2 linked regions of the Methylomagnum ishizawai genome follow. The protein of the gene in region 2 binds, or shares a complex with, the protein of the main gene of each other region. Links are inferred from orthologs where the notes say so. Each region holds a gene or a part of one and is shown on either strand. Other genes may lie near its edges.

Region 1 (10,606 bases), 1.1 Mb from region 2 along the record:
ACGGCCAGATAGGCCATGGCCATCACGAAGGCATCCGACACCGGCAGGTTGTTGACCATCCCATAGAACTTGGCCCCCACCGCCGTGGCGAAAAAGGTATAGGCCATAATCAAAGCCTCGATGCGGCTGCCCTTCAAATAGCGGAAATACCACAGCCCCAATTGGCTGAATACCAGATAGCCGATGACGACCAGGAAGTTATTAAGCAAGGGGCCATACATGCCGTCGTCGTCGGGCACGATGAAATCGGGATGGTTGATCACGGCGATACCGCCCAGGATCGATAACCAGACGGCGAAGTGAAAGTTGAAACTGACGAGTTTTTGGATATTCATGTGGGCGGGCCTAGACGATGGGTTTCAAGGGGATTCCGGCAGGCGGGATGGGCCGGTGCCCGGCGGTTCCGGGGGGAACGCGCCGCGCTCATTCGAGACAGCGGGACGGGGATAAGTTCCGGGTAGGGACCGGTGGAATTCCTGGGTATCACGAGGGCCGGGGCCGGTTGGAACTTTCTCCGGCGGAAGGGGGTCATAGGGCCATTCAGGCACGACGCGAACTACTCACCTCCTCTCTTTGGGTAGTTTTCTCAATCCCGGTTCCCCCCAACCGGGAACTCCAAGACTCCGAAGCATTTTCCCCTTTTTTGCTTCGGAGTTTTTTTTGCCCGGCGATCCCTCAAAGCCCGCCGTCCGGCACCGCGCCCGGCCCGCATTCGAACCAGCGGTCCAACACGGCATGGGCCTCCTCCACACCGACCCGCTTGAGGGCGGAGAACAATTGCAGGCCGATGTCCGGGCCTTGCCATCCGGCCAACTCCCGCCTGACCTTGTGCAGGGTATCGAGGGCCGCGCCCCGACTGAGCTTGTCGGCCTTGGTCAGGGCGATATGCAGGGATAGGCGGTAATGGGCGCACCATTCGATCATGCGCCAATCGAAATCGGTCAAGGGACGGCGGATGTCCATCACCAAAAAAACCCCGCGCAGGGCTTGGCGCTGGCTCAGATAGTTCTCTATCATCGCCCCCCATGTTTTGCGCATGGCCTCGGGCACCTCGGCGTAGCCGTAGCCCGGCAGATCGACCAGGCGCCGGTCCGCGTCGAGTTGGAAGAAATTGAGCAGTTGGGTCCGGCCCGGCGTCTTGCTGACCCTGGCGAGGGATTTCTGTTGGGTGATCAGGTTGATGGCGCTGGACTTCCCGGCGTTGGACCGGCCCGCGAACGCGACCTCCAAGCCTTGGTCGGGAGGGGCGTTGCTCAGCTTCGAGGCGCTCGCCAGGAAACTGGCGGAATGATAAATGGATTTCACGATAGGCCGTTGGGGAAATAATTGACTTTTGTAGTTTACCCGTATTTGATTGCGGGTTTGAAGCGGACCACGCCCATTGGGTTTTTCAGCGCCACGCCGCCACCGGGACCATGCCCCAAGCCACCGCCCCGGACGGCCCGTTTACATTCATATCAATAACATCCGGCTATCAGCGAGGTATCGGGAATGGGAAAACTAAGGTTTTGGATGGGTCTGTTACTGGCGGGCGGCGTCGCCCTCGCCCATGCCCAAGGCAATCCCGCCGCCGGCAAGGAAAAAGCCATGGTCTGCGCCGGCTGCCATGGCGAGGACGGCAATAGCAGCGCCCCGATTTTCCCCAAGATCGCGGGCCAGCACGCCGCCTACATCGCCAAGCAACTCCACGATTTCAAATCCCAGAAGCGCGGCGACCCCACCATGGGCGCCTTGGCCGAACCCCTCACCGGCCAGGATATCGACGATCTCGCGGCCTATTACAGCCAGCAGAAGATCACCATCGAGAAGACGGAAGCCAACGCCCTCGGCGAAACCATCTACCGCACCGGCAACCTCAAGACCGGCGTCCCGGCCTGCACCGGCTGCCACGGCTTCGGCGGCAACGGCAATCCGGGCGCGGTGTTCCCCCAGCTCAACGGGCAGTACGCCGCCTATGTCGAAAAGACCCTCCGGGATTTCAAGGCCGGGGAACGCGGCAACGATATGAACGGCATGATGCGCGCCCTGGCGGCCCGGATGAACGAGGCGGAAATCAAGGCGGTGGCGGACTACATTTCCAGCCTCCAATAATCCACGCTTCCCATAACACTCCCTGTATTTTTGACGAGGTATCATGATGAAACTGCTGTTCGGGTTCATGGCGGGCTGGCTGTTGCTATCCGCGCCGGTTTTCGCCGAGGAGTTCAAAGCCGGCACCGACTACGACACAATCAACCCGGCCCAACCCACTTCCGATCCCAGCAAGGTCGAGGTGATGGAATTCTTCTGGTATGGCTGTCCGCATTGCTACCACTTCGAGCCCGACCTGAACAACTGGATCAGGAGCAAACCGCAGAACGTGGTGTTCATCCGCCAACCGGCAGTGTTCAACGAACATTGGCGCAACCACGCCAAGGCGTTCTTCACCGCCGAGGCCTTGGGCGTGGTGGAGAAGGTCCATAGCGATTTCTTCGACGCCATCCAGAACAAGCACCAGACCCTGGAATCGGAGAAGGACCTGGGCAAGTTCTTCGCCGCCCACGGCGTGAAGGAGGACGACTTCAAAGCGGCCTTCAAGTCCTTCGCGGTGGATTCCAAACTGCGCCAGGCCGAGGGCATGGCCGCCCGCTACGGCGTCACCGGCACGCCCAGCATCGTAGTGAACGGCAAATATCTGGTCGGTCCCGCCAAGGCCAAAAGCTTCGCCCGCATGATCGAAATCACCAACGCGCTCATCAAGAAGGAAACCGAGGCCAAGCCCCCGGTGGCGGAAGCCCATGGCGCCCCGCCGATTCCCGAAGCACCGGCCCTGAAAGCGGCCCATTAGGCCACCGCCCAGGGTATGGACCCCACAGGACCGCCGCTCCCAGGCGGCGGATCCGCGTCCGGGGAACGCGCAACCCACGCAGACCCCAGCCCATGACATCCGTGCCCGACCGCCCGCGCCGCCTGAAACTGGCGAGTTTCAACATCCAGACCGGCATTAGCACTTCGAGCTACCGCGACTACCTCACCGGGGGCTGGCGACACATCCTGCCCTCGCGGAAACGCCTGCCCAACCTCAACCGCATCGCCCAACTCCTCAAACCCTTCGACCTGGTGGGCCTACAGGAAGTGGACGGCGGCGGCGCCCGCAGCCACAACATCGTGCAAGCCGAATATCTGGCCGAACACGCGGGCTTCCCTTATTGGCATAACCAGGTCAACCGCCGTTTCGGCAATATCGCCCTGCATAGCAACGGCCTGCTGAGCCGCCTGAAGCCGGATACCGTCCACGATTACAAACTGCCGGGCTTGCCGGGGCGGGGCGCGTTGTTGGCACGGTTCGGCCAATCGGGCGAGGATGCCTTGTATGTTGGCGTGCTGCATCTGTCCCTGGCGCAACGGACCCGGCTTCGGCAACTGGCCTTCGTCGGCGAGTTGATCCACGACCTGCCCTATGTGGTGCTAATGGGGGATTTCAATTGCGAACCCGATTCCCCGGAATTGAACCTCCTGTTCCAGACCACCCGGCTGTGCGATCCCGCCTGCCAGATCAGCACCTTCCCGAGTTGGCGTCCGCACCGGATGCTGGACCACATCCTGGTCACGCCCGAATTGAAGGTGGAAAAGGTCCGGGCGCTGAATTTCACCTGCTCGGACCATTTGCCAGTCGCGATGGAAATCGCCCTGCCGAGGCATTTACCGATCGGCGGCTGAAGCGCATCGGGAGGGTCAACCCGTATGCGCCCGGCCCGCGCAATCCCCAAGGCATAAAAAAAGGGCAGGATATGAATCCTGCCCTGGCGACTTTCTGGAACCACCCCGCGGGGGATTATTCCAAATTGGCGTGCCGGGTCCGCATTTCTTCTTCCGGAATCCCCTTTTCGTGGATGATATGCGAAATGGTGGCTTCCAGGAGCATCAGCGTGGATAGCTCGAACACAGTGCCCATCGGCATACCGACAACCTTGCCGTATTGCTCGGGGCTGCCGATTTGCAGCACCGAACCCGCCATGTCGGCGATGGTCGAGCTGCTCTTGGCCGAAATCAGCACGATCTCGGCACCCAATTGCTTGGCCCGCTTCGTGTAGGCGATCATGGTCTCGGTTTCCCCGGAACCGGAGATGACGATCAACAAATCCCCCGCACGGATGCTCGGCGTCACGATCTCACCGACGACATAGACGTCATAACCGCCATGCATCAACCTCATTGCAAAGAATCTTGCAACCAAGGCCGACCGACCGGCACCCGCGATGAATATGCGCGATGCCTTATCGAGTATGCCGGTTAATTTTTCTTCATAGCTAGCATCGGTAGCCGAAAGGATGCTGGTAATCTTGTCTATGATGAGCTGCTGATGCATATGGGTTCCTTAGGCGGCGCTGGCCAGTTCGCAAATTTCACGGGCGGCATCGGCGGGGGACGGCGCACCGTAGATGGCGGCACCGACGACCACGATGTTCGCGCCGGCCTGGGCGACTTGCTGCACGGTGGACTGCTTGATGCCGCCGGCCACGGAAATACGCATCGGCAGGCCCAGCTTGGCCACGGCTTGCAGGTCGGCGAACGGGGTCTGACCGGCGGCCTGGGCGTCGAGACCGGTGTGGACACCGATGATTTGGGCACCCAGCTTGGCGGATTCCCTGGCGCACGCGGCCTTGTCGGGAACATTGATCAGATCGACCTGCACTTCGGCGCCATGGGCATTGGCAGCCTTGATCACGCCGGCGATGGTCGCCAAACCGGAAACACCCAGCACGGTGCAAATGTCAGCGCCCGCCGCATAGAACGGGGTGGCTTCGTATTCACCGGCATCCATGGTCTTGAGGTCGACCAGGATCAGCTTGTTGGGATAAAGCTTGCGCAATTCCTTGACCAAGCTCACGCCGTTATGCTTGATGCACGGGGTGCCGATTTCGAAAATGTCAACATAAGGAGCCGCGAGGCTGGCGAGCTTCAGGGTCTGGGCAACATCCAAAGAATCGAGTGCCAATTGAATTAACGGTCTTGCCATGGTGTATGCTCCGATTGGTTATGGTTGGTTACAGGTTTTATGCTTAGAAATGCATCGCCCTATTTCAGACGAATGTCAACTCCTAACTGTGTAGCGCGTAGGCCATCGCCTTAATCAAGCTGTTGGCACATCGCTTCGATGCCTAAGCTCGCAAGCAATTTTCACCCAGCCTTATTAAGATTCTTGATATACCTAGCAACTCCCGTCTCGGCCGACTTTTTCGCGGAAGCCTCCAGGTCCCTAATATACTTGGCCACCCCGGTCTCGACGACTTTCTTTTCAGACGACTCCAGGTTTTTAATATACTTAGCTACTCCGCTTAGCTCCGCCATAATATGTACTCCGATATAACTTTGATTAAGCGCGATACTGGTTATCGCATCAACAATTTCGATTCAAGTCGAAACCGCCGGAACCTGTCAACAGCCCTGATATCCGGGTATTTCTCGGTACCGCGTCTTATGACTTAGAGCTTATTGCTTTTGATATATTTGGCTACGCCGGTTTCGGGGGCTTTGGGAGCGGCGTTGGCTTCGAGATTCTTGAGATAGCGGGCAACCCCGGTGCCGGCCGCTTTGCGGGCGGAAGCTTCGAGTTCCTTCAGGTATTTGGCAACCCCGGTTTCTCCGCCCACGGTACCTGTGGACGCGACAGGAGCGGCACTATAACGAACTTCCTGGCCCTTGGGCCGTTTGGTGCTCCAAAATACCAAGCCCGCCAAGGCGAAAACGACCAAGGCAACGGGAAAGTTATCCATCGAGGAACCACCTTCGGTGGTCACCACAGGTTCGGCGGCACTGGCTGGGGTGGAATCGGCTTCGGCTTCCGACGACTTGGACACCGCCGACGACGCGACGACTTGGCTGCGCTTCGCCTGCTTCGCTTGTTCGGCGGCTTCGCGCTCCTTGGCGGCTTGGTCGTGCTTGGAGATCAGATCGGCATCGCGGGTGATGACCTGCGGCTCGAAATCCGCCGCTGGATATTTGGACTCCGCCGAAGCCAAGGGACTGGACAGCAGCAGCGCCGCCGCCAATAAACCCGTCGTCGTATTGCTCATTTTCACGTCTTTCCCCTATCTAATGTCCTGAGAAGTGGGTGCAGCCCCAAGCGAATCAGGGCTGGATGGCCGCTAGTGCCTGTAGTATAAGGGGGCATGCCGCCAAATGGAATAGAGAGTTTCCTGTCGCGACACATTGGCATTCCCAGCGGATGCAACTCCACCTTTCATGGAGAACCCTCTTACACCCGGCCTGCTATCGAGGCATTATAAACGGATGGTTGGCCTTATAGATACCATGAGTTTGAAGCCCGGCCGCAGGCCCGCTTCCCTTTGAATATCGGCAAACTCCGCTGGTATCGGACGATCTTGCCCATCGGTCGCGACCTTTTCCAACGCCGTCCCCGACCGCCTGTTATCCCCCTGGTTGGACCGGACCTGGCGGGGATACGATAAGCTATCCCTCCCGCCGTCCCACTCCCCGCCATGAACGCTAAACCCCCGCACCGCCCCTGTCCGAAAATCCATCGCTGGCTGGCGCTCCCCTTGGGGCTGTTCTTCGCGCTGATCGGGTTGAGCGGCGCTCTCGCCCTTTATGGTCCGGCCTTGGATTTATGGCTGGACCCCCGGCTCTCCATCGAGCGCCCCAAAGCCCCGCCGCTTGCGCTAGACCCTATCCTGGCGGCGGTACGGGCCGCGCACCCCCGGAGGCCCGGAAGCTGGACGCTGGAACTCCCCCGCACCCCGGACGGCATGTTAACCGCCTGGTATGAAAATCCCGAGGAAACCCAAGGCCGGTTCTACGCGCCGTTGATGGTGTCGGTGAATCCTTATACGGCGGAAATCGTCGCCAGCCGTTTCTGGGGCGAGACGGCGGCCACCCGCCTCTCGGACTGGCATACGCAACTCGGCCTGGGCCGCACGGGCTGGAACTGGGTGGGTGGACTGGGACTGGCGCTGGTGCTGACGGTGGTTTCCGGCCTGTGGCTGGGGTTATCGGAGCCGGTCGGAATCAAGCGGATATTCACGCCGGGCGGCGGGAAGCGCCTGGGACGGCTGATCCGGGACGGGCACCGGCTATTCGGGCTCGCCATCGCCCTGCCCTTGCTGGCCCAGGCTTGCACGGGATTCGGCCTAGCCTTCCCGCGGGTACCGGAATCGCTATTGGGAACCTCCGGCATGGGCCACGACGACGACGGCCCCGCCATCCGCAGCACGGCCATGCCCAACGATAGGCCGGTCGGGTTGGACGAGGCGGTGCTATTGGCGCGTGGCCCGTTCCCGCACGCGGAGGTGCGGCGGGTGGCGACGCCCGAGGGGAAAACCGGCACCTACCGCATCTCGCTGCGGCAGCCCTGGGAAGTGAACCAGCGCCATCCGCTCACCACGGTCTGGGTGGACCAGTACAGCGGCCAAATCCGCGAGGTCCGCAATCCCGCCCGGTTCGGCGCGGGGGAAACCGCGATGACTTGGCTGTGGCCGCTGCATACCGGGGAAACCTGGGGCACGGGAGGCCGGTTCCTATGGTTCCTCGCCGGCCTGGCCCCCGCCTTGCTGTTCGCCAGCGGCGTATTGGGCTGGTTGATCCGGCGGGGCCGGGTACGCGATATGCCGGTGGATTTCGGGCCGCTATGGGCAGATATCCGGCATCTCGCGGCCAGGGCGCGTCCCCTGGCTGCATGGCTGCTCAAGCACGGCGGGCAAGGCGCGGCCTGGGTGGTGTCGGCCATCAAAGCCCTGCTGCGGAAATGCGCCTGACCGCCCTCAAACCGGCTGCAAACGGGCGGACAACAGCATCAGTTCCTTAATGCCCACCGTGGCGAAATTCACCTCGACGCTGGTCTTGTCGCCATCGCCTTTGAACTTGAGGATGACGCCCACGCCGAAACTGGCATGGCGCACCCGCTGTCCCACCCTGAACCCGCCGACGCTTGGACCCGCCGGACGGGTGCCCAGGGCGGGCGCGGCGGCTTTGGGCGCGGCGGTCTTGCCCTTCATCCTCACGTCATGGCGATATTCCTGGGGAATCTCCCGCAAGAACCGGGATTGCCGGGGATAGGTCTCCTTGCCATAGAGGCGCCGGGTTTCGGCGTGGGTCAGGAACAACTTGCGCTTGGCGCGGGTGATGCCCACATAGCACAGGCGGCGCTCTTCCTCCAAGCGGGCGACATCCTCGATGGACTGCACGCTGGGGAACAAACCCTCCTCCAAACCCACCACGAATACCAGATCGAACTCCAAGCCCTTGGCGGCATGCAAGGTCATGAGTTGCACGCAATCGTCGTCCGCGTCGCCCCGGTTATCGCCGGCTTCCAAGGCCGCGTGGGCGAGGAATTGGTCCAGCTTGGGCAATTCCGAATCCAGGTGCGGTTCCGTCTCGAACTGGCGGGCGGCGTTGATGAATTCGTCGAGGTTTTCCAAGCGGGCCTCGCCCTGCCCGCCTTTTTCCTTTTCATAATGTTCCCTGAGGCCGGAACCCAGGACGACCCGCTGTACCCGCTCCCACAGCGCCAGTTCGGCGGTGTCGTAGGCCAGTTTTTCGATCAGTTGCAGGAACCCGGCCAGGAGCGCACGGGCGCGGGCGGGCAAGGCCGCCGCGTCGCCGCACAACCGCTCCGCCGCCCGCCACAGCGGCAGGCGCTGGTCGCGGGCCAGATCGCGGATCAAGTCCAGGGTCTTGGTGCCGATGCCGCGGGTCGGCGTATTCACCACCCGCTCGAAGGAAGCATCGTCGTCGCGGTTGGCGACCAAGCGGAGATAGGCCAAGGCGTCCTTGATCTCGGCCCGCTCGAAGAAGCGCAAGCCGCCATAGACCCGGTAGGGCACGCCCAAGGCCACTAGCTTTTCCTCGAATTGGCGGGACTGTGCGTTGGAACGATACAGGATCGCCGCATCGCGGCGGGCATGGCCTTCCGCCGCCCATTGCCGGATGCGTTCCACCACGAAATAGGCTTCATCCTGCTCGTTGAAAGCGGCATAGACCGCAATCGGCTCGCCCTCGGTGCCCTGGGTCCACAGGGTTTTGCCCAAACGGCTTTGGTTATGGGCGATCAAGGCATTGGCGGCCTTGAGGATATGGCCGGTGGAACGGTAGTTCTGCTCCAGCCGCACCAAACGGTGTTGGGGATAATCCTGCTGGAACCGGGCGAGATTCTCGACCTTGGCCCCGCGCCAGCTATAAATCGATTGATCGTCGTCGCCGACCGCGAACAGATTTTCGTGGCGCTCGGTCAGCAGCCTGAGCCAGGCGTATTGGATCTGGTTGGTATCCTGGAACTCATCGACCAGGACGTGCTGGAAACGCTCCTGATAATGCGCCAGCGCCGTGGGCGTATCGCGCAGGAACTCATGGGCGCGTAGCAATAACTCGGCGAAATCCACCAGCCCCGAGCGTTCGCAGACTTCCTCGTAGGCCAGATAGACCCTCAGCATCTGCCGCTCGAACGGGTCCGGGGACACGGGCAGGTGGCGGGCGCGGCGGCCTTCCTCCTTGTGGCCGTTGAGGGTCCACTGGACTTGGCGCGGCGGCCAGCGGGCCTCGTCCAAATCCAGGCTCTTGAGCAAGCGGCGGATCAACCGGTATTGGTCGTCGGAATCGAGAACCTGGAAGGTCTCCGGCAGTTTGGCTTCCCGCGCGTGCCGTCTGAGCAGGCGATGGGCCAAGCCGTGGAACGTGCCCACCCACATGCCGGTGGTCGGGGCGGACAGCATCGCTTCGATGCGGCCACGCATTTCGTTGGCAGCCTTGTTGGTGAAAGTGACCGCCAGCACGCCATGGGGGGAAACTTCCTCCACTTGCATCAGCCAAGCGATGCGATGCACCAGCACGCGGGTCTTGCCACTGCCGGCCCCGGCCAGGACCAACAAGGCCGGACAAGGGGAAGTCACGGCCTCGCGCTGGGCCGGATTCAGGGAATCGATGATCGCTGGAATGTTCATCGCAGCATTTTACCGGAATCGGCTTGCGCCATCCGGCCCGAGCAAGCAAAATCTAGTGTTTCAATCTAGGAGCCCGGCGATGAACTTCGATTTCAAACGCATGACGCAGCGCGAACTGAATATCGGCCTGCAAGAACAGAAAATCCGCTACGGCGTGGGCATCGGCGCTTTGCTGGCATCGGTGTTCATGGCGAACATCCCGCTTTTGGTCGTCGGCGGTGTCCTGGTCGCCACCGCCAAGCTGCGCTGGTGCCCGGTCTATTCCGGGATGAGCAAAAGCACCGTGCAGCCGGGCGAAGAAATGCCCGCCGCCGGTTGCTGCGGCGGACACCACTGAGGCCACCCGCCGTTCCCAGCCACACGGGACACCCGCCACGGCATCCGTTCCCCGACCGGGTGCCGAACCCGCCTCCAACCTGGGAAACCTTTCCCGCCCACCCCGCCGGAATCTATCGCATCCACACCCCGCCCAAACCCCCGGCCGGCCCCGCGACAAACCGACCGGGAATGGGTGGCCCATTCTAAAACCCTAACCCCGTCCGACACCGCCAACCCACTCCGCCCCCGATAGGCCGACGTAACGTTCACCGTTCGATCCAACCCCGTCACACGCCGCCCAGACCCCTGGCGCAATCCCGCGCCCTATCCGCAAGCCATTGAATCCAAAATAA
Region 2 (10,588 bases):
AAACCGCCGCCCTCGCCCAGCAACTCGGCGTGGAACTTCACAGCGGCGATTTGTCGGTGGAGCGCAAAACCCTGTTCCTGGAAGGCTTGCGCCGCCGGGACGTGCGCCCAGTCTGGATAGGAAACTCCCGCACCAGCCCGGCCCTGCGCGAACACGCCCACGTCACCGTCGCGCTGGCCGGTGGGGCCGATTTGGCGGATGATGTGGCGGTCGATATCGTGCTGCTCGGCGAATCGCTGGAACCCTTGGCGGATATCGCGGCGCTCTCGGCGGAAAACCGCGAGCGTATCGTCAAAACCTGCCGCACCGCGATGATCCCCAACCTGCTCTGCATCGTCGGGGCGTTCGCGGGGCTCTTGAACGGCATCACGGCGGGCATCCTGGCCAATATCGCCGTATACAACGTCTACCGTTCCGCCAAGGCTTCGTTGCGCGCCAGCGCCGCCAGCCGCAACCAGCCCGCACGGTTGACGGTCTAGCGCCTAGTGGGCGGGGAACGCCTCCCCGCCCGCCGCAATTCATATAAAGAGATTCAGGGTATGAACGCCAACACGACCAACTCCCCCAAAAAAAGACGCCGGAAAGCCCAGCCCGGCGCGGACATCGCCCTAGCGCCCACCCCCACGGAACCGGCGGCACCCGGCCCCCACGACGACACACCGGCCCCAGGCTCCACCTTGGAAGTGGCCACCGACACCGCGGCCACCGACACAGCCACACCGCCCCCCGAACATAACCCCGAAGCGGCACCGGTCACGGCGGCAACCCAAGCCAACGACACGCACTCCGCACCGGAAGCGGCACCCGCCACCCTGCCCTGCCTCGTCAAAATCGCCCCGGAAACCGGCGACGGCGACGCCAATGACGCGGATGTCGTGGACCGCGTCGAGCATCTCGCCAAGGATGTGGCCTGGGTGCTGATCGTGGCCGGGGTGATCGGCGTCGTGGTGCCGGGCGTCCTCGGCACGCCCTTCCTGATCGCGGGGGCCGCCGCCCTCTGGCCCGGCAACCGCAAACGGCTGGAAAAATGGCGGCAAGGCCACTCGCCCAAGTTCGCCCGGGGCGGCATGAAGCAAATCAACCGTTTCCTGGACGATCTGGAGCGGCGTTATCCACACGACGGGAGCAAGCGCTGAGCATGGCCGCGCAGAGCCTTACCGCGATTGACGGCACCCCGCATGTGCTGAACGAATATGAATTGCGGCAGGTCTGCGCCATCGCGGCCTGGAAAGGCGAAAAGCCCGGTATGACCAAGCGCCTGGCCAACCAAGTCGCGGGTTCGCTGGGCAAGCTGAGCGGCAAGCTCATCCCCGACGCCCCGGTCCAGGCGGCGATGAACGCCCTCAACAAAGCCGCCGGGCAAATCGCCCGCGACGACAGCATTTTCAAGGATAAGCGCCTACGCTTGACGGATATGCGCAGCCTCGACGATATCGCCGCCCAGCCGCTGGAATTTTGCGACGCCCTGGCCGACCGGATCATCGCCGACGCCAGCCGCATCGCCCTCGGCATGGGCGCGGCCACCGGGGCGGGCGGGCCGGTCTCGACGGCGGTGGGCATCCCCGCCTTGCTGTTCGGTGCCCTCAGGGTGATCCACGAGGTTTCGCAGGCCTATGGCTACGCGGCCCATGGCGAAGCCGACCGGCACACCATGATCGGCATCCTGGCGCTATCCTTGGCCGCGACCCCGGAACAAAAAGCCCGCGCCCTGGAATGCCACCGCCGCCAGATCGAAACCTCGCTCATCAACCAGGCGATGGAAGAATCGGCCAACAAGGCCTTGCAACGGGCGGTGCTGGGGGCGGAACTGGGCGCGTTAATCCCCGGTTTCAATATTGCCTTCAACGCCTATTTAAACCGGCAGTTCGTCAGCCGAGCCGGGGTGGCGGCCAAGCGGGTATTCCAGGAGCGCTGGCTGCGCGAGCGGGGCAAAGTGGCCTGGATCGCGCCGATTTAGCGCGCCCGCATCAATCGTTTTACGGAACTCGGGACGCATACCCGAATCAGCGGAATCACCGCGGCGGAGGGCCGGTCCGGCCCTCCGCCGCCATAAGATAAGCGCGGGCGCTCACTCCCCGCATCGGCCATCCCGGCCACGAACCCTCCCTCTGGACGAAGTAAAAACACAAGGCAAACAATGGGAACCCTGCCCCGCGAACTCGGCAGCAAGACCGTATGGTGGATTCTGATCCTGGTGCCCGCCAGTTTCCTGGCGGAGCGGCTGGCGCTCGATCCGATGGCTGTATTCCTGATCTCGGGGTTGGCGATCATCCCCATCGCCGCCCTCATCGCCGAATCGACCGAAACCATCGCGGGCGAAGTCGGCCCCACCCTGGGCGGCTTGCTCAACGCCACCTTCGGCAACGCCACCGAGATGATCATCTCGGTGGTGGCGCTGTCCCAAGGTTTGGGCGATGTGGTGAAGGCCAGCATCACCGGCACCATCGCGGCCAACCTGCTGCTGGCGCTGGGGGCCGGGATGCTCCTGGGTGGCCTGAAACACCGCGAGCAACGCTTCCCCTCGCGGGTCGCCCGCATCAACGCCTCCTCCCTGAACCTGGCCCTGGTGGTGCTGCTGACCCCGACCGCGATCCACTACACCTCCTCCGGGCTGGACCCCAAACTGCTCGACCATTTCTCCCTGGTCGCCGCCGGTTTGCTGCTGATGTTCTATATGCTGTCCCTGGTATTCTCGATGCAGAACCACCGCCAGCTCTACGAATTGGACGAAGCCTCGCTGCATTCGGACGAGGACGCCGCCAAAGAGCAAGTCGCCCTCTGGAAACCCATCCTCATCCTGCTGGCGGGAAGCGGCCTCCTGGTGTTCGTCTCGGAGTTGCTGGTCGACAGCCTCAAGCTGGCGATCACCAGCATGGGCCTGACCGAGCTGTTCATCGGCGTGATCCTGATCCCCTTGTTCGGCGGCATGGTGGAATACATCACCGTCGCCAATTTCGCCATGAAGAACAAGATGGACCTCGCGGTCGCCGTGGCGGTGGGGTCGAGCCTGCAAATCGCCATGTTCGTCGCGCCGGTGCTGGTCATCGTCGGCTTCCTGATGGGCAAGCCCATGAACCTGGAATTCCATTCCTTCGAACTGGTGGCGGCGGTCATCGCGGTGGGCATCGCCAATTCCATCAGCGCCGATGGCCGCTCGAATTGGCTGGAAGGTTCCCTGCTGCTCACCACCTATGGGATATTGGGCACGGCTTTCTATTTCCACCCCTGACACGGAGCCCCGATGCCCACGCCATCCAACGATTTCCCGCTGTTCCGGCAAGCCCTGGATACCCGCCTGCCGGGCAGCCTGCCCCTGGACGACTATCTCCAGCGCGGTGCCGTCCGCCTCGCCGACCACGGCTTCGAGGACGCCAATACCCTGGGGATGGTCGCGGTGTGCCGGGACGAAATCGCCTCGGCCTTCGTGACCGGGGTCACCCGCCACTGGGGCAAGACCTTCGGCTGCCGCAGCCTGGGCGGTTTCCTGCTGCTGGGGCGCAGCGGCATCCTGACCGGCGTGTCCCATGCCCCCCTGGTGGGCGGGCGGCGGCGCTTCGTGTTCTTCGCCCTGCCGCATATCGCCATTTCCGGGGAAGGGGAAATCGGGGCGGTCTACCGGGAGGGCTTGCACGAGGCTTCCCACGCCTGCGGTTCGCTGGCGGCGGTACTCAAGGAACTGGCCTCGGGCCGCATCGATCCGCGCACCGATTTCGACGACCTCGAACAATGCTGCGTCCGCCAGAAGCTGCTGTCCGGCCTCCGCTATGGCGAACAACCCGACCTCCTGGCCGCCACCCGGCTGGCCTGCCAGATCATCCGCGAGGACGGCGAACGCCTGCTGGGCGGGGTCGATCCCAAGGTCTACGACTACGCCTTCATGACCGGCATCCTGATCCACGGTCCCGACGACGGCGATTGGGTGTATCCGCAAAGCTGCCTCCTGGCGGGCGACGGCATCCCCGGCGGCAGGCAGTCCATCGAACTCTGACCCCCGACGCGAACGGCCCCGCCGGGCGTCGCCGCCCGGCGGGGCCGTTGTCGTTTCCCGGACTTTGGCGCGGAACCCCGCGCCCCGCCCGCTACTTGACCAAGCTGGGATCGATCCAGCCCTGCTCCGCGAAATACTTGCCCAATGCCTTGGCGACCTCGTCGGCCATGCCCTTGGCTTCCTGCGCCGAGGAAGATTTGTAGTTCTTGACCGCGCCCAAGGTGGCGTTGGTGGCCACCACCGCCGCCGTGCCAGCCCCGGCGGCGGCGCCGACCGGACCCATGACCGCCGCGCCGGGCATCTTGCCGCTGTCGGCGTGGGCGTCGAAGCCGATCAATTGCTGATAGCCCTGGTTGGTCGGGGCCATCACGCTGACATTGGCGTCGATGGAGGATTGCCCCGCGCCGAAACCGATGACCGTCCGTTTCAGGCGGCTGCCCTCGTCGATGTTGACGAATTGCCCGGTAATCAGGATCGACCCCGGATTCAGCGGCATGTTCTGGTCGGCCCGGATCGCGTTCAAACCCCAGGACTGGAGTTTCACCGTCAGCTCGGTCGCCAGGGCGTCGGCCACTTCCCGGCCGATCTGCATTTCCTCGGCGGTGGGATCGGTGTTCTGGAGTTTGGACAGTAGCCCGGAACCGGCCTTGACCTCGGAGGGGCTGACGGCGAAGTTATAAATCAAGACCTGCTGCGGCCTGGGCAGGCCGGAAGCGGCGATTTCGGTGGTGTTCTTGATCTTGGAACCGGCGCAACCGGCCAGCCCCAGGACCGCGAAGGCGAGGACGAAGGATTTGAGCGGGAACAGGAAACGCATGGATGCCTCGTTTTGGTTATGGTGGTGGGAAGAGGATGGAAATGGAAATCCCCATCTATGGGGAGGTCGACCGCGAGAAAGCCGCCACGGTCGGCGCGGTCTGGTTGAAGGTCAGGGCTACGTTCGCCGCCCCCGGCTGGTCGATGGGCACTCCGCAGGCCGAACCCGCGCAAACAGCCAGGTCGGGATTGGCGTAGACCCCGACCTCGGGATCGTAATAACTCATGATGTCGCCGAATTGGCCGGGAATGCCATAGCCATACGAATAGGGGAATTTGCCGGGAGTGGTGGCATGGGCGCGGTCGTGGGTGGCCCCCATGACGTGGCCGATCTCGTGGGCCAGGGCGTAGTCCGAGCAGTAATAACCGCCCGCCGCGCCATAGCCCACCACAGCGAAGGCCTGGTCGGCGGTCAGCGGGGTGTCGCCGCCGCCATCGACCCAGGCGATGCCGCAGTTGCCGCCCTGGCTCTGCGGTTTGAAGGGACGGACCAAGGCCACCACGTCCGCACCGTACCGGGCGCGTAGGCGGGGAATATTGCGGAAGCCCTTGCCGGCATAGGTCAGCCGGTCCAGGGCGGTGGCGTTGAGGGTACGGTCGGCATACCCGACCTTCTGGGCCGCGGCTAAGCGGAACACGGCGTTCACCTGGCTATCCGCCAAGGCTTGGTTCGCCAGCGCCATGAGTTGGTTCAAACGGGTGGAGACCCCGGCATTGCCCATCCCGGCGGTGTAGAGCAGCAACACGTCGATGCGGGTCTTGCCATCCTGGGTGGCGGTGGTATCGACGGGCTGGGTCGAACCCCCGCCATCCTGCACCTTGACCTTCGCCCCCTCGCCCACCACGGATTGCGGCAACGGACCGGCCCCGCCGACACCGCTGGACACCGGGCTTTCGTCGCCTTCGAAACCGCCGTTCTGCAAGCCCGAGGCCTCCATATCGACCAACCATTGGCCGCCGCCCTCGTCCGATTCCAACTTGTACAAGCCACCGGGGGTCAGGATTTGCCCGGCCAAGGCTCCCTCGCCCAAGGTCAACAGCGCCCGGTAACGGCCTTGCGGGCCGTCGAGATAACCGACCCAGGTCAGGTCGCCATTGTCGTGTTTCCAGGCGTTGTCGTGGACCAAGGCATAGCGGCCATCGGGCAGGTTGGCATAGAGGCGCTCGCCCTTCTTCATGTTCCTGAGGCGCCGGGCGGGCACGTCGATGGGGTAGACCGAACCCGGCGCGTAAATCCGGTATTGGGCCGGGATCGACCGGCCGGGACGGTAGGCGAACAGTTCGCCCGGCGACGGCGCGGCGGCGGCGGGTGCCCGACCATCGCCGTTGCGCCCGGTGACATTGACCTCGGTCAGCTTGCCGCCAGCCGACCACGTACCGGCGTAGTTATAGCCACGCAGCAGGCTACGGATAATATCGGGCCAGGCCGTGCCTTCCGGCTGGGCCTGGATGCGATCCTGGGCGATCTCCGGCGCGACGTGGAAACGCACGCCGGAGGGAGTCGAAATATCTTGCAGCAGGATTTGGAGGGATTGGGGGCCGGGATTCCCGGCTTGGGCGGGGTTCCCGGCCAAGCCGGTCAACAGGCCGATAATCCAGGCGGTTCGATAGCGCATGGCGGAGACTCCTGAATAGCGCGAGTCCTGGGATTATAGCCCTGAGGAAGACGGTTTTGGGTGGGAAGGGAAATCCAGGACCGCCGAGCCCGGATGGAACGCGGCGCGATCCGGCAGCCGGGGCGGAGCGTCGATTCCGCCATGCCGCAGCCAGACCAAGGCCGCGCCGCTCAGCCGGGAAGATGCCAACCGGGATCGCCGTCCAAAGAATATTTCTTGGCGCGGAAGCGATTCAAGGTCGCCACCGCCGCGTCCAGGTCGGCATGACAACGGTTCACCCAATCCTCGCCCCAGTAGAAATTGCAACTGGTCTCGGCCCGCAGCAAACGCCAGTGGGCGGACTCCAATTCATAGCGCTCCTGGTCGCCCAATTCGCGCTCGGCGGCTTCGATCAGCGCCTCGTGGACCTGGGCGCTCACCTTCTCGACCCGCGCCAGCGAGTCCTTCTGCGCCTGCGAGCCGGTCCATTGGACGAAATCGTTGCCATGGTGCCAGCCGGTGTTCCACGCCCCGGTCTTCACCCGCACCTCGCCCACGGCCCCGTGCTTATCCAGGTAATCCTTGATGAAGGTGGGCCGGATCAGGCTGTCCTTGCGGGCCTCGTCCAAAAGCTCGCGGTAGAACGCGCCCCAGAAATTGACCTCGTTCTGGGTGTTGCGGAACCAGCCGCCGTTCTCGCCATCGGTACAGGTGACGACCAGTGGCTCGAATTCGCACCACTGGGTGCGCTGGGCCACTTCCTTCACGAACCAGATGTAATCCATGCCCGACTCCTGGGCGTCGGACAATTCGCGGTCGCGCACGATGACGATGATCTCGTCGTCGCCATAGCGGGCGATATGCGGACGGTAACGTAATTCGTGCCAATCCATGGGCGTGACCGGCTCCACATGCTCGCTATCCACGATCACATAGCGGTAGCCGAATTTCTTCAGCAGCGGAATCAGTTCCATGGAAAAACCCATTTCCGGCGGCCAAAACCCCTGGAATCCATTGCGCCAGAACAAATGCCGGGCGATACCCTGCCAGCGGGCGATATGCTCGTCGCGGTCGGCCTCGGGAATCAGGGGGAATACCGGGTGGTAATAACCCGTGCCCAAAATATCGATGATCTTTTCGTTCTGCAAATGCCATAACAGGGAGCCGCAATCGATGATGCCATAGACACTGCTCTGGAATTCCGGGCTGGACAGGGTTTCCAGCAAAGTGCCCGACAAGGAAAGATGAACCCTGGCGACATCCTCGTAACCCCAGAGGAAGCGCGGGATGCGGTCGTAGGCGTAGAGGATTTCACGGGCTTCCCAGGGTTGTTCCGCGAGGAGATGTTCGAGGTTGCCGGGCGGCTGGTGGAGATTGAGGACCAGGGCGTGATGGATGATGGACATAGCGGCTCGCTAGGAATGGGATTCTGAAAGAATTTCGACCGCTATTATGCCGGGCGCGGGCATCGCTTGTGACAAGGGCAAGCCTTGTCGGAAACCGAACAATCTTTTTCCCGAAGCGAGCCATTGGACGATGCTGGCCTCAACCCGCCTGGGACAGGGTATCTCCCGGTCCCGCCCCGGATACTGGCCGGATGGCCGGACTATAAACAGCGCATTAACCCGCCCGCCAGTGCCAAACCGGCCTCAGGCCCCGGAGACCCGGAGCGCGAACCTGGATTTGCACCGTACAACCCGAGCGACAAGCCAAGACCCGCGTTCCCATAGGGTCCGGGTCAAGCGCCGCCGACCAAAACCTCGTCCCGGAGGCGCTGGATTTCATCCCGGAGCCGCGCCGCTTCCTCGAAGCGCAGTTCCTTGGCGTGGGCGTACATCTGTTCTTCCAACTGCTTGACGAGCTTGGCCGCGTCCTTGGGTTTCACCGCACGATAACCGGCCTGGGGTTCGCCCACCTGGGCGGCGGACCGGGTTTTCGCCCCCGTTGCCGCGCCGGGGATCGGCACTTCCAAAATATCCACCACCCGTTTGACAATGCTTTGCGGCACCTGCCCGGTTGCGAGGTTGTGGGCGATTTGCTTGGCGCGGCGGCGTTCGGTTTCCTCCAGGGCGCGGGCGATGGAGCCGGTGACGGTGTCGGCGTAGAGGATGGCCTTGCCGTGGACGTTGCGGGCGGCGCGGCCTATGGTCTGGATCAAGGAGCCGGTCGAGCGCAGGAAGCCTTCTTTGTCGGCGTCGAGGATGGCGACCAGGGACACCTCGGGGATATCCAAGCCCTCGCGCAAGAGGTTGATGCCGACCAGCACCGCGAACTTGCCGAGCCTCAGGTCGCGGATGATTTCGACCCGCTCCACCGTCTCCACGTCCGAGTGCAAATAGCGCACGGCGACCCCGTGTTCATACAGGTATTCGGTCAAATCCTCGGCCATGCGCTTGGTCAGCGTGGTCACCAAGACCCGCTCGTTCCTGGCGACACGCTGGCGGATTTCCGAGAGCAAATCCTGCACCTGGTTCAGCACCGGGCGGATTTCGACCTCCGGGTCCACCAGGCCGGTCGGGCGCACCACCTGCTCGACGATGGCCCCGGAATGCTTGAGTTCGTAAGGGCCGGGCGTGGCCGAAACATAGATGCGGCGCGGGGCGCGTGCCTCGAATTCCTCGAATTGCAAAGGCCGGTTGTCCAAGGCCGAAGGCAGGCGGAAGCCGTATTCCACCAGGGTTTCCTTACGCGAGCGGTCGCCCCGGTACATCGCGCCCAACTGGGGGATGGTGACATGGCTTTCGTCGATCACCACCAGGGCCTCGGCGGGCAGGTAATCGAACAAGGTCGGCGGCGGCTCGCCCGGCCCGCGCCCGGAGAGATAGCGCGAGTAGTTCTCGATGCCGGGGCAATACCCCACTTCCAGCATGACTTCCAAATCGAACAAGGTGCGCTGTTCCAGGCGCTGGGCCTCGACCAGCTTATGGGCATCGCGCAATTCGTCCAGCCGCGCCTTCAAATCCAGCTTGATCTGGTCGATGGCCTCCAGGATTTTTTCGCGCGGGGTGACGTAATGGGTCTTGGGGAACACGGTGTAGCGGGCGATGCGGGCCAGGATCGCGCCGGTCAGGGGATCGAACAACGACAGGCGTTCGATTTCGCCGTCGAACAATTCGATACGGAGGGCTTCGCGTTCGGATTCCGCCGGGAACACATCGACCACCTCGCCCCGCGCCCGGAAAGTGGCGCGGCGCAATTCGGTATCGTTGCGGGTGTATTGCAGTTCGGCGAGACGGCGCAGCAGGGTGCGCTGGTCGATCATATCGCCGCGCACCAAGTGCAGCACCATGCTGAAATACGAGGCCGGTTCGCCCAAACCGTAGATGGCCGACACCGTCGCCACGATCACGGTATCGCGCCGCTCGATCAGCGCCTTGGTAGCCGACAGCCGCATTTGCTCGATATGCTCGTTGAGCGAGGCGTCCTTCTGGATATAGGTATCGGAAGACGGGACATAGGCTTCGGGCTGGTAATAGTCGTAATAGGAAACAAAGTATTCCACCGAGTTTTCCGGGAAGAATTCCTTCATCTCGCCGTAAAGTTGGGCGGCCAGGGTTTTATTCGGGGCCAGGATCAAAGTGGGTAATTGGGTTTCCTGAATCACCTGGGAAACGGTGTAGGTCTTGCCCGAGCCGGTAACGCCGAGCAAGGTTTGGTGCAACAAGCCATCGTTGACGCCCCGCACCAATTGGCGGATGGCCTCGGGTTGGTCGCCCGCAGGCTGGAACGGGCTGCGCAGGCGGAACGGCTTGCCCTGGGTCGGCTGTTGCGGGAGGGATTCGTCTAGCACGGGTTTGATCGGCATGATGGTGCGCTACCTATAAACGCGGGTGGATCGGATGGGCGGATGCCCCGATATTAGGCGGAGATGACCCGGAATGGTTTGGGCCGGGGCCGGGGTTCCATACTCGACAGCCCCGCCCCGCATGGCTATCCTCTCGCTTTTTCCACGCCTTCGCACAGCGCCCACGATGAACATCAGACTCTCCGACCGCGTCCTATCCATCAAGCCCTCCCCCACCCTGGCCGTCACCGCCCGCGCCGCCGCCATGCGGGCCGCCGGCAAGGATATCGTGGGACTCGGAGCCGGCGAACCCGATTTCGACACCCCCGAACACATCAAACAGGCGGCGATAGCGGCCATCCACTCGGGCTTCACCAAATACACCGCCGTGGACGGCACCCCCGG

The links.
Region 1: the proteins of uvrB (region 2) and uvrD are in contact, whole or in part, in a crystal structure (PDB 7EGT), measured with the Thermus thermophilus proteins. The link is inferred for Methylomagnum ishizawai from one-to-one orthologs. Residues at the interface, in WP_096411307.1 of Thermus thermophilus: Glu23, Leu25, Arg26, Asp27, Gly28, Glu29, Arg30, Phe31, Arg55, Glu326, Asp327, Phe328, Glu379, Ser382, Gln383, His398, Gly400, Arg401; in WP_096412145.1 of Thermus thermophilus: His654, Arg656, Phe657, Gln666, Asp668, Glu669, Lys680, Arg681, Leu682, Ser683, Lys685, Tyr686, Ala687.

The regions. Positions count from the first base shown.
Region 1 is NZ_FXAM01000001.1:625,296-635,901, reverse strand. Bases 7,349-10,283 are described here. They hold uvrD (DNA helicase II), read right to left. Parts: upstream 9,936-10,283; coding sequence 7,761-9,935; downstream 7,349-7,760. Other genes in these bases: B9N93_RS02720 (YgaP family membrane protein), read left to right, coding at 10,015-10,272; B9N93_RS02730 (PepSY-associated TM helix domain-containing protein), read left to right, coding at 7,349-7,754. In the rest of the region: B9N93_RS02770 (hypothetical protein), read right to left, coding at 1-335; yihA (ribosome biogenesis GTP-binding protein YihA/YsxC), read right to left, coding at 676-1,305; B9N93_RS02760 (c-type cytochrome), read left to right, coding at 1,513-2,091; B9N93_RS02755 (thiol:disulfide interchange protein DsbA/DsbL), read left to right, coding at 2,135-2,827; B9N93_RS02750 (endonuclease/exonuclease/phosphatase family protein), read left to right, coding at 2,920-3,699; hxlB (6-phospho-3-hexuloisomerase), read right to left, coding at 3,815-4,348; hxlA (3-hexulose-6-phosphate synthase), read right to left, coding at 4,358-4,999; B9N93_RS02735 (hypothetical protein), read right to left, coding at 5,466-6,056; more of B9N93_RS02730, read left to right, coding at 6,483-7,348. UniProt on the Escherichia coli protein: A helicase with DNA-dependent ATPase activity. Unwinds DNA duplexes with 3'-5' polarity. Translocates on single-stranded DNA with 3'-5' polarity. Initiates unwinding more efficiently from a nicked substrate than double-stranded DNA.
Region 2 is NZ_FXAM01000001.1:1,769,760-1,780,347, reverse strand. What follows is about bases 7,672-10,588. They hold uvrB (excinuclease ABC subunit UvrB), read right to left. Parts: upstream 10,205-10,588; coding sequence 8,138-10,204; downstream 7,672-8,137. Other genes in these bases: B9N93_RS08010 (pyridoxal phosphate-dependent aminotransferase), read left to right, coding at 10,371-10,588; B9N93_RS08020 (polysaccharide deacetylase family protein), read right to left, coding at 7,672-7,805. Also shown: B9N93_RS08055 (heavy metal translocating P-type ATPase), read left to right, coding at 1-479; B9N93_RS08050 (hypothetical protein), read left to right, coding at 540-1,136; B9N93_RS08045 (EcsC family protein), read left to right, coding at 1,139-1,957; cax (calcium/proton exchanger), read left to right, coding at 2,138-3,229; B9N93_RS08035 (hypothetical protein), read left to right, coding at 3,242-3,988; B9N93_RS08030 (DUF4410 domain-containing protein), read right to left, coding at 4,080-4,805; B9N93_RS08025 (reprolysin-like metallopeptidase), read right to left, coding at 4,861-6,420; more of B9N93_RS08020, read right to left, coding at 6,591-7,671. UniProt on the Escherichia coli protein: The UvrABC repair system catalyzes the recognition and processing of DNA lesions. A damage recognition complex composed of 2 UvrA and 2 UvrB subunits scans DNA for abnormalities.